2 regions of the Microbacterium sp. BLY genome follow, and region 1 is predicted to be linked to the other one. Evidence: predicted binding sites of a transcription regulator. Region 1 holds the regulator's gene; the other holds the start of a gene.
The links. The regulator LexA, encoded in region 1, represses DNA repair genes until DNA is damaged. The targets are predictions, from matches to a motif close to TCGAACANNTGTTCGA.
Positions count from the first base shown of each region.

Region 2: KAF39_RS15070 (HNH endonuclease signature motif containing protein) is a predicted target of LexA. The motif match lies at 1,418-1,433, and genes of this name have one in related genera.

Region 1 is NZ_JAGKSR010000002.1:231,636-235,132, reverse strand. Features, by position in the region: gene KAF39_RS15655 (histidinol-phosphate transaminase) at 1-225, opposite strand, end outside; gene KAF39_RS15650 (LysM peptidoglycan-binding domain-containing protein) at 298-666, opposite strand; gene lexA (transcriptional repressor LexA) at 952-1,638, shown strand; gene metE (5-methyltetrahydropteroyltriglutamate--homocysteine S-methyltransferase) at 1,696-3,497, opposite strand, start outside.
Region 2 is NZ_JAGKSR010000002.1:120,584-124,080, forward strand. Features, by position in the region: gene KAF39_RS15070 (HNH endonuclease signature motif containing protein) at 1-1,388, opposite strand, end outside; gene KAF39_RS15075 (alpha/beta fold hydrolase) at 1,491-2,246, shown strand; gene KAF39_RS15080 (ABC-F family ATP-binding cassette domain-containing protein) at 2,289-3,497, shown strand, end outside.

The DNA of each region.
Region 1 (3,497 bases):
CTCCCGCAGCGTCGTGAACTCGCGGTCCGGGTAGCGGTTCACGTCCCGGATCGCCACCGCGATGTCGTCCAGGATGTCGCTGGCGACCGCGTCCGGAACCGGATGCGTGTTCTCGTTGACGTTCAGCGCGACCGGAAGGGGCGCCTGCGGGGCCCCGTACGGCGTGAGTCCGCGCAGATCGTCGCGGAGCGGGAGATCATTGAGGGAGAAGGTCACCCTTCCCATGTTAAGAGCCGCACGCGGCATCGAGGTCATCGTGACGACGGAAGAACCGCGGGCACCGAGGGCCTCCCGACGTCAGTCGGTGTAGCGAGCCGGGAGCGCGAGCTCCTGGCCGACCTGCAGCTCGCCGCCACGGAGCAGGTTCATCCGGCTGATCTCACCGATGACATCGCGCGGATCGGCCTCGGGGGCGATCGCACTCGCGATGGACCACAGGGTGTCGCCGGGCATGACCGTCACCGTCTCGACGGCAGCGGCCGGCGCATCGGCGCCCGACGCGATGGCGCTGCCACCGCTGATGGCCGCGAACGCGATACCGGCGGCGAGCGGGATCGAGGCGAGAGCGAGCAGGGTGCGGCGGCCTCGCGCCGTGATCCGCAGCCGGGTGGCCGGACGGGCCGATGCCGGAAGGGCGGTCGCGGTGCTGAGGCTGATGCTGCTCATGTCTGCTCCTTAGCTGTCCCGGTGCCGTCGGCCCGGGGAGGTTGGCGTAGCTTTCGCATCCGCGTCTCGGCCGGGAGGCGTGGATGCGAAGCTACGTTCCGAAGATATCTTCGATTTCGAACATCTGTCAAGCTGTCTTCGAAAGCCGGATCGGGGAATCGACCGACACGCTCGAACAGATCTTCCAGATCGGCGCTCTTCTCGGATACGGTTTCGATAAGGACACCCCACCACGGGCCACCGACATTCGAAGCGGCACGTCGGATCACGCACTGAAGGAGCACCATGAGCGACACCTCAGCCCTCGAATCCGAGGCGCCGCGCACCCGCCGTCGCAAGAGCCTCAGCCCGAAGCAGATGGCGATCCTGGAGGTCATCCAGACCTCGATCGCGCAGAACGGCTACCCGCCGAGCATGCGCGAGATCGGCGACGCCGTCGGGCTGAAGTCGCTGTCCAGCGTCACGCACCAGCTCGGGCAGCTCGAGCTCAGCGGCTACCTCCGCCGCGATCCCGGCAAGACCCGGGCGATGGAGGTCCTCATCGACCTCCCCGGCACCGGAGCCGAGAATCCCGCCGACGTCGCGACCCCCGTCGGCGACGCCGCCCTGGTCCCCCTCGTCGGCCGCATCGCCGCCGGTGTGCCGATCACCGCCGATCAGCAGGTCGAGGAGATCTTCCCCCTTCCCCGGCAGCTCGTGGGCAAGGGCGATCTCTTCATGCTCAAGGTCTCCGGCGAATCGATGATCGACGCCGCCATCTGCGACGGGGACTGGGTCGTGGTCCGGTCGCAGAACACCGCGGAGAACGGCGAGATCGTCGCCGCCATGCTCGACGGCGAGGCCACGGTGAAGGTGCTCCGCCGCCGCGACGGACACACCTGGCTGCTCCCCCGGAACTCCGCGTTCGAACCGATCCTGGGCGACGAGGCCGTGGTGCTCGGCAAGGTCGTCGCCGTCCTCCGAGCGGTCTGACACGTACGACGAAGGCCCTCCCGGATCACCGGGAGGGCCTTCGTCGTACAGGGGACGTCAGGCCGTGACGGCGACGTCCGCGCGGACCCGGTGGGTCGCCTCGACGATGTTCCGGAGCGAGGCCGTGGTCTCCGCGTAACCGCGGGTCTTCAGACCGCAGTCGGGGTTCACCCAGAGCTGACGGAGCGGGATCTCGTCGACCGCGCGGCGCAGCAGCGACTCGACCTCCTCGACCGTCGGCACGCGCGGCGAGTGGATGTCGTACACGCCCGGGCCGATGCCGTGATCGAAGCCGACCTCGGCGATGTCCGCGACGACCTCCATGCGGCTGCGCGCGGCCTCGATCGAGGTGACGTCCGCATCCAGCGCCCGGATCGCGTCGATGACGACGCCGAACTCCGAGTAACAGAGGTGCGTGTGCACCTGCGTCGCCGCGGCCGCGCCGCCCGTGGCCAGGCGGAACGAGGCGACCGACCAGTCGAGGTACGCGGGCTGATCGGCCTGCTTGAGCGGCAGCAGCTCGCGCAGCGCCGGCTCGTCGACCTGGATGACCTGGATGCCCGCCGCCTCGAGGTCGGCGATCTCCTCACGCAGCGCGAGCGCCACCTGGTTGGCGGTCTCGCCGAGAGGCTGGTCGTCGCGGACGAACGACCACGCGAGGATCGTGACCGGGCCCGTGAGCATGCCCTTCATGTGCTTCGCGGTGAGCGACTGGGCGTACGCCGACCAGGCCACCGTGATGGGCGCCGGCCGGGAGACGTCTCCCCACAGGATGGAGGGACGGGTGGCCCGGGAGCCGTACGACTGCACCCAGCCGTGCTCGGTGACCGCGAACCCGTCGAGATGCTCCGCGAAGTACTGCACCATGTCGTTCCGCTCCGGCTCGCCGTGCACGAGCACGTCGAGCCCAAGGTCCTCCTGCAGCGACACGACCGCGGCGACCTCGCGGCGCAGGAACTCCTCGTAGTCGTCCTGGGGCACCTCGCCGCGCAGGAACTGGGCCCTGGCCCGCCGGATGTCACCGGTCTGCGGGAACGAGCCGATCGTCGTCAGCGGCAGCGCGGGAAGGCCGAGCGCCTGCTGCGCCTCCTCCCGCTCCGGGTACGGTGCGCGGGCGAAGTCGGCGTCGGTGAGGGAGCGGGACCGGACGGCGCCGTCGCGGACGCCGGGTGCCGACAGGCGGTCCTGCAGCGCGGCGGTCGCGGCATCGAGCTCGGCGGCGATCGCCGCGCGCCCCTCGGCCAGACCGCGGGCGAGGACGACGACCTGCTGCACCTTCTGATCCGCGAACGCGAGCCACGACACGAGGCGCGGGTCCAGGGCGGTCTCGTCCTCGACGTCGTGCGGCACGTGCAGCAGCGAGGTGGACGTCGCGGCCGACACCGGCGCGCCCAGAGCGCGGAGCGCCTCCAGGGAGGCGAACGCCGCAGCGAGGTCGCCCCGCCAGATGTTGTGCCCGTCGACCACACCGCCGACGAGGGTCTTGCCCTCCAGCCCGGGCACGGCGTCCGGGACGACGCCACGCACGAGGTCCACGGCGATCGCCTCGACGGGAGCGGCGGCCACGGTGGCGAAGGTGTCGCCGAGGCTCGCGTACGGCGCCGCGATGAGGAGCGCGGGCCGATCGGCGGCGCCGCCCAGGGCCGCGAGTGCGTGCTCTGCGGCGGACGCCAGCTGCGTGGTCGAGGCCGGCAGCGACTCGCTCACGAGCGCGGGTTCGTCGAGCTGCACCCACTCGGCCCCGGCGGCACGCAGCCGGGCGAGCAGGTCGGCGTACACCGGGAGGAGGTCATCGAGGCGCGACAGCGGATCGAAACCCTCCGGCGCGGCGTCCGAGGCCTTCGCCAGGGCCAGGAGCG
Region 2 (3,497 bases), 110 kb from region 1:
TCGAGCACCCCGCCCGGGCGCTGTTCGACGTGCCACGGCGAGTGGTGTTTGAGCATGTGATGCCGTCGGCAGAAGGTCGCGAGGTTGTCGTGCGCGGTCTCGCCGCCGAGGGCGGCGTCGTGATTATGATCGAGGTCGCATTTCCGCGGCATCAGGCCGCAGCCGGGGAACCGGCATCGCTGATCGCGGGCCCGCAGGTGCCGGCGGAGGTCTTCGCTCGGCCGGTAGCGGTCGACGGCCAGCAGTGCACCGCTGATCGGGTGGGTGAGCACGCGGTCCCAGCCGCTCGCCGCTCCGGCGAGTCGGCGGGCCGTGGCCGGGTCGATGGGGACCACTCCGTCGAGTTCCGCGGGAAGCACCGGAGTCTCGGCCGACCCGCCGATCCGGTCGTCGTGCATGAGGCTGAGCACCGGCACCGTGACCTCGATCCGAGCCCGAAGCTCCGAGAGAAGCCCCGCTTCCGAATCGTGCCCCGCCGGAGCTCCCGTGAGGACGAGGTCAGCGAGCAGATCCGCGCGAAGCTGATCGATCGTCCTCTCATCGGAGGCGGAACCGGAAGCGGAAGCGGAGGCGGAGGCGGAACCGGAATCGGAGGCAGAACCGGAGCCGGAACCGGAACCGGAACCGGCGGCGGAGGCGGAACAAGAGCCAGACGCGCCGGCGTCAGCGTCCGCGGCGGTCGAGAGGGCGGCGCCACCCTCGGCGAGGGCCTGGCGCGCCGCGTGCCGCCGTGCCCGCGCGTTCTCCTCACGAACGGCATGCGCCATCTGCGAGAGCCGGTCGTACATGCCGTGCACGAGGGCAGCCGGTCCGCGGGCTCCGAGCTCGGCCATCCCGTCGTCGAGATCGGTCACCCAGATCCGCCGCAGCTCCCTGGCATCGCGGTGACGTTCGACGAGCGTGCGCTCCTGGAACCGGTCGGCCAGTCGCCGCACCTGGCGACGCACCCGGTTCGGCGACTCGACCGCGGCCACTTCGATCGCTTCGTCCGCGAAGCGGGCACGATCGTCGGGGTCTGTGAGGTGCGCCCCCGCCTCGACGATCACGCGCGCGTGTGCCCCGCTGATCCGCCCGGCGCCCTGCGCCTGCCACACCGCGGGAAACCGCTCGACCAGCCAGGAGGCATCGGACATCTTGCGCTCGATGGTGCGGTCGCTCACGCGTTGCGCGGCGCCGATCTCGGCCGCGACCGTGCGGATCGCCATGTCGCCGCCGTCCGGGTGCCGGGCCTGCCGCGCGATGTCGACCGCGAGGCGCCCCGCCATCGCGAGCAGCCCGTCCCGCGCGGCCTGCATGCTGCTCAGGGTCTTCTCCGCCGCCTCCAGTCCGGCCACCAGATCGGCGAGGATCGCGATCTGGGAGTCTGTGGCATCGAGCAGTGCGGGCATGACCTCAGTCCATCACCCACCACCGACATTCGAACGAAGATTCGAAGGAGTCTGGCCGAAAGTCTGATCACGAAAAGGTAACGAACGTGATTGACTGGCCCGGTGCTCCTGAACGTCATCGAAGCCGGGGAGGGCGACCGTGTCGCCGTGCTGCTGCACGGGATGATGGGGTCTGCCGAGAGTTGGCACCGCGTGGTCCCGCTGCTCGTGGAGCGGGGCTTCCGCGTGCTCGCCCTCGACCTGCCCGGCCACGGTCTCTCACCGCGTGATCCGGACCTCACGATCGAGTCGGCGGCGGATGCCGTCGTCGAGACCCTCGCGCAGCACCGGAGCCGCGCGGACGTGCACGCGGCGGACGGCCGCGCCCCGCTCGCCGTGGCCGTCGGCCACTCCTTCGGTGCCACGGTCCTGGCCGCCGCCGCACCTCGACTCGACCCGGCTCTCGCGGTCTACGTCGACGCGCCCCTGGCCCTCCAGGGCGGCCAGGAACGCGCCGCTCTCGTCGCGCGGTACGAACACGACCGCCGCACGCGGATGTCGCCCGCCGAACTGCGCCGGCTCCGTCCCTTCTATTCGGTGGACGACGCCGCGGTCGAGGCGCGCGCCGCCGCGCGGTTCGACCCCGCGACGGCCGCATCCGTCTCCTGCGGGGCGGACGGGCAGTGGTCCGCGGCACCCGGCTCCATCGTCGTCCGCGCGGAGCCCAGCGCCTGGGTCACCGACGAGGACGCGCGACGGTTCGAGCACGGCGGGGTGACGGTGCGCAGCATCCCCGGCGCCGCGCACACCGTGTGGCACAGCCACTTCGAGGTCTTCACCGCGGCGCTTCCGGAGATCTTCGCCCCATCGCTCGTCTGACCGGGAGACCGCGCGACGTGGCGCGACTACCCTGGAGAGGACATGGCACATCTTCTCGGGGCCGAAGCCCTGCACCTCGAATACCCGACCCGCGTCGTCTTCGACGCCGTGACCCTCGGCATCGAGGAGGGTGACCGCATCGGCATCGTCGGCCGCAACGGCGACGGCAAGTCGAGCCTGCTCGCCATGCTCGCCGGCCGGAAGGAGCCCGATTCCGGACGTGTGACGGTCCGGGGCGGCACCCGCATCGGGGTGCTCGACCAGGCCGACACGCTCCCCGACGACATCACCGTCGGTGCCGCGGTCGTCGGCGATCTCCCCGAGCACGAGTGGGCCGGCGATGCCCGCGTCCGCGACGTCATCGAGGGGCTGCTAACCGATCTGCCGTGGGACGCGGAGGTCGGCTCCCTTTCCGGCGGTCAGCGGCGTCGGGTGTCGCTCGCGAAGCTGCTGACCGGCGACTGGGACGTCATCGCGCTCGACGAGCCGACCAACCACCTCGACGTCGAGGCGATCACCTGGCTCGCCGGGCACCTCAAGAAGCGCTGGCCCGCGAACGCCGGCGCCCTCCTCGTCGTGACCCACGACCGGTGGTTCCTCGACGAGATCTGCACCGAGACGTGGGAGGTGCACGACCGCATCGTCGAGCCCTTCGAGGGCGGCTACGCGGCTTACATCCTGCAGCGGGTGGAGCGCGACCGGATGGCGGCGGCGACCGAGGCGAAGCGACAGAACCTCGCCCGCAAGGAGCTCGCCTGGCTGCGTCGCGGTGCTCCCGCCCGCACGAGCAAGCCGAAGTTCCGCATCGACGCGGCCAACGAACTCATCGCCGACGTGCCCGAGATCCGCGACAAGGTCTCCCTGCAGTCGCTCGCTGTCTCGCGGCTGGGCAAGGACGTCGTCGACCTCCTCGATGTCGGGGTGACGTACCCTTCGACAGGCTCAGGGACCCAGGCTTCGACAGGCTCAGGGACCCAGGCTTCGACGGGCTCAGGGGCCCAGCCGGGCAAGACGGTGCTGAAGGACGTCGAGTGGCGCATCGCGCCGGGGGAGCGCACCGGCATCCTCGGCGTGAACGGCGCGGGGAAGTCGACTCTCCTCGGCCTCATCTCGGGCACCGTCGAGCCGACGGAGGGGCGGATCAAGCGAGGGAAGACCGTGCAGGTGCGCACGCTCACCCAGCGCCTGGACGAACTCCTGCCGCACTGGAACGACCCGGTGCGCGTGGTCATCTCCGGTCTGCGCACGTCG